Regions from separate parts of the Enterobacter quasiroggenkampii genome, predicted to be linked through region 1. Evidence: predicted binding sites of a transcription regulator. Region 1 holds the regulator's gene; the other holds the start of a gene.

Region 1 (2,204 bases):
CGTTCCAGCGGATCACCGCTTCGGCGTGGCTGCGCTCGACCAGCTTTTGCACCTCCTGCGGATGGTGCAGGCTCACGGAGATATGCTCCTGCAGATCCAGCCCGACCTGGAAGGTGCGCAGCAGCCGTTTGTACTCGTGGTTCTTGTTGGCGGCGAGCATATGCAGCTGCTGATAGCACTGGCTTATCAGATCCACCACCTTCTGCTGGCGCGTCAGCAGCGGCGGTAAGGCTTTTTCCGGATCGGTATGCTGGGTCAGCAGGGTGTATTTGGCTTCGCAGTACTCTGCTAGCTGCACATAGAGCAGGCTCAGGGATTCGCGCAGCGGCTGTTCCCGCCACAGCCAGAACCAGAACCAGTTGAACAGCCCGTACCACAGTGTCCCCAGGGCGTAGATCAGCAGCGGCTCCCACACCGGCATATTCCCGGCGAGGCTTAGCGTAAAGATGGCCGCAATCAGCGAAGCGGGAAGCAGGCGAGCGTGCAGCGAACTGATTTCCGCCGTGACGCCGAGCGTCATCGCCAGCACGGTCAGGATCAGCGGCAGCGGGATATCACGAGCCAGTAACAGCTGTACGGCAAGGCTACAGCCGGCAAACAGGCAGCCACCAATAATCAGGCGTTTGAAAAAGCGCTTATGCGGCGTGTCCAGACCGGCGATGTTGCAGCAGGCGGGCACGAGGGAAAACAGCAGGCCTTGCTGAAGGTGTCCGAGGATCAGGCCTATGGCCACGGGTAGACACAACACCAGCGTTTGTCGCAGTGCGTAGTTAACTTCCGGGTGATAAATCAGCCTGCGCCACATGGGGAGTAGAGACAAAAACGGCGTGACACCTTGCGATGGCACGCCGTTTGAGCGGAATTAACGCGTTCCGTAGACCACGATGGTTTTACCGTGGGCGGAAATCAGGTTTTGATCTTCCAGCATTTTCAGGATACGGCCCACTGTTTCACGGGAGCAACCAACGATCTGACCAATTTCCTGACGGGTAATTTTAATTTGCATGCCGTCCGGGTGGGTCATGGCGTCCGGCTGTTTCGCCAGGTTCAGCAGAGTTTGTGCGATGCGGCCCGTCACGTCCAGGAAGGCGAGGTTGCCCACTTTCTCTGAGGTGACCTGCAGGCGGCGCGCCATCTGGGAAGAGAGACGCATCAGAATATCAGGGTTAACCTGAATCAGCTGACGGAACTTCTTGTAAGAAATTTCAGCCACTTCACATGCTGTCTTTGCACGAACCCAGGCGCTACGTTCCTGGCCCTCTTCAAACAGGCCCAGTTCACCGATGAAATCGCCCTGGTTCAGATAAGAAAGGATCATCTCTTTCCCTTCTTCATCTTTGATCAGCACTGCCACCGAGCCTTTAACGATGTAATACAACGTTTCCGCTTTTTCACCCTGGTGAATCAGCGTGCTCTTCGATGGGTACTTATGAATGTGGCAATGAGACAAGAACCATTCGAGAGTCGGGTCTGTTTGCGGTTTGCCAAGCACCATGCGCTGTTATCCTCTGTTATAAGCTGTCACCAGAGTCATCAGATGCATCCGGACTCTGGGGTTGCAATCGAATTCTTACCCATACCCTGGGAAGTCGGCTACCGTAACGTTTCGCAGCCAGTAAAGTTTGATGTCCTCTGCATACATGTGTAACGTCAATGTATTACTGTAGCATCCTGAGTGTTTTAGCATAGCTTTCGCCGCGTGTCTCCTGGTGTCTCGCTTCAGCATGATGCAGGTCGCCTTCCATTGCGAGAAATGTAACGCACGCGTAATCTGTCACCAAAAATGCAACGTTGGAGTTTAAGAATATGCAAGCGCGCGTGAAGTGGGTTGAAGGTTTAACGTTCCTGGGCGAATCCGCGTCAGGGCACCAGATTTTGATGGACGGTAACTCCGGCGATAAAGCGCCCAGCCCAATGGAAATGGTGCTGATGGCGGCAGGGGGATGCAGCGCCATTGACGTGGTGTCGATTCTGCAAAAAGGTCGTCATGACGTGACGGATTGTGAGGTGAAACTGACGTCAGAACGTCGCGAAGAGGCGCCACGCCTGTTCACCCACATTAATCTGCACTTTGTGGTTACCGGTAAGGCGCTGAAAGACGCGGCGGTTTCACGTGCGGTGGACCTGTCTGCCGAGAAGTACTGCTCTGTGGCGTTAATGCTGGAAAAAGCGGTAAAAATTACCCATTCGTATGAAGTGATCGA
Region 2 (2,204 bases), 740 kb from region 1:
GAGAACTCTGGAACGTGCTACGCAACTATCAAAGTGCAGCATGGAAATGGTACACTCGCGCGTTTACACTATTAAGAAACGTATTCAGGAGACACGAACATGGCCAGCAGAGGCGTAAACAAGGTGATTCTCGTCGGTAATCTGGGCCAGGACCCGGAAGTACGCTACATGCCGAGTGGTGGCGCAGTTGCCAACATTACGCTGGCTACTTCCGAATCCTGGCGTGATAAAGCGACCGGTGAGATGAAAGAGCAGACCGAATGGCACCGCGTTGTGCTGTTTGGCAAACTGGCCGAAGTGGCTGGCGAGTATCTGCGTAAAGGTTCTCAGGTCTATATCGAAGGCCAGCTGCGCACCCGCAAATGGACCGATCAGTCCGGTGCTGAGAAGTACACGACGGAAGTGGTGGTTAACGTCGGCGGCACCATGCAGATGCTGGGTGGCCGTCAGGGCGGTGGCGCACCAGCAGGTGGCGGCCAGCAGCAGGGCGGTTGGGGCCAGCCTCAGCAGCCGCAGGGTGGCAACCAGTTCAGCGGCGGCGCGCAGTCTCGCCCGCAGCAGCAGTCTGCTCCTGCACCGTCTAACGAACCGCCAATGGATTTCGACGACGACATTCCGTTCTGATTTCCGCGTTCCCCAAACAAAAAACCCAGACATCGTCTGGGTTTTTTTATTCCATAAGGGATCAGGTAATCACCATCGGCCAGTCTGGTGGCGTGTGGCTCATCGCCTCAACCATCACCACTTTGATATTTTCCCAGACGGCAGCCATATCCAGCAGGGTAATGCCAAGCAGACCCGTTGCAAACCAGCAGGCAGCCCCCAGCCCCAACAGCGTGCTGATGACAGCGAGACCCGCGTAGTCAGATTTACGAAACTGAATGTTCAGCGTGCTGGCCAAAAACATCAGTACCGCACTCAACAAAGGCCAGCGCAGGAGTACCATGCTGGTAGTAATGGTTGCCATAAAACCCATCCTCTATAAAACAGACGAACTGAATGAAACAGAATTTTTTCGTTACATAAGTTGTGTGAACTATATCACGTTTGCTGTTTTATTCGCCAGTCCCGGGATGATGAAAAACGAGCGATTCATAGTTGCCGAGAATCAGTGGGTGCCTGAGTGAAAATATATCTTTGCTGGCTAAGTTCCCCAGTTCCCGCACTCTTTATAATGAATTCATTAAGATAGCAAAACTGATGCAAAAGGACGCACGCTGTACAATGTTTACAGCAATAACCCTATGGCTTATGCTTGAGTGGACAATTAATTTTACTCGCAGCTAACCTTTCAGGTTTTTGAATTTCATTATTTTTTTATTTTTTTGTACGTTTTTAATTACACACAACGTTGTTTTTAATTCGCTACGCTGAGATTCAGCCTGCGCGTTGGTTTGTCGATTTTTCGAATCTGAAGAAAGTTGCGTCCGGTTTATCGCCTGATAATCAGCGAAAAAAATGAAAGAAAACCGACGTGAGATTGTTAATGACAGCATGCAGGCGTTGCATGCGCTGGCTAAGCTAATGCCCCAGCTTCATGCTCAATGTTCTCTGGCCGACATGCTGGCGACCATCAGTCGCGCGCTGGGCGCAAGTCTTGCCTGGGTCAGCGTTAACGGTGATGACGGGCTGAAGCGCGTGGTGTCCGCCGGGGAGATGACCTGCCATCCCCTCGACGTGGCCGATTTCCTGGCGAACACGCTGCTTCAGCGACATCATCGATCGTGGCGGGTGGTTTACTGGAAAGAGAATATTGGCCGCACGTTATTTCCTCCTCAGCACCCGGGCTATGCGCAACTGCAAAGCGGTGTGCTGTGCAAGCTTTCAACTCAAAACTGGCACTGCAGCGGTTATTTCTTTTTAGCGTTCGAAGAAAGGCTTTCTTCTTTGCCGATTCTGAAAAATATCGTCGTGGTGCTGGTCGAAAAATTAAAAGACTATTTTGCGGAAATTATTGCCCGAGAAAAAACGGCGCAGGAAATGCAGCGCGTCGTGACGCAATATAAGACGCTCTTTGAACGCGCCCCGGTTTTAATGAACTCTTTCGACAAATTTAACCGCTGCGTGTTGTGGAATGCCGAATGTGAAAAAGTATTCGGCTGGACGATGGCGGAGATCGCGGAACATGCCGATCCGCTTTCGCTGTTTTATCCCGATCCGGAAGAGCGGCGGCGGGTAAGAGAGTCGGTCAATGTCTCGCCGCT

What was found. Region 1 encodes CRP, which controls carbon source genes, mostly activating them, when cyclic AMP is high. Its sites were predicted from a motif close to ATGTGANNNNNNTCACAT; they were not measured.
Region 2: a site for CRP is predicted at 1,030-1,047, ahead of V1572_RS04430 (YjcB family protein). Genes of this name have one in related genera too.

The regions. Positions count from the first base shown of each region.
Region 1 is NZ_CP143745.1:189,668-191,871, reverse strand. It holds gene V1572_RS01055 (YccS/YhfK family putative transporter) at 1-805, opposite strand, end outside; gene crp (cAMP-activated global transcriptional regulator CRP) at 863-1,495, opposite strand; gene V1572_RS01045 (OsmC family protein) at 1,807-2,204, shown strand, end outside.
Region 2 is NZ_CP143745.1:930,569-932,772, forward strand. It holds gene ssb1 (single-stranded DNA-binding protein SSB1) at 100-624, shown strand; gene V1572_RS04430 (YjcB family protein) at 686-967, opposite strand; gene V1572_RS04435 (sensor domain-containing diguanylate cyclase) at 1,459-2,204, shown strand, end outside.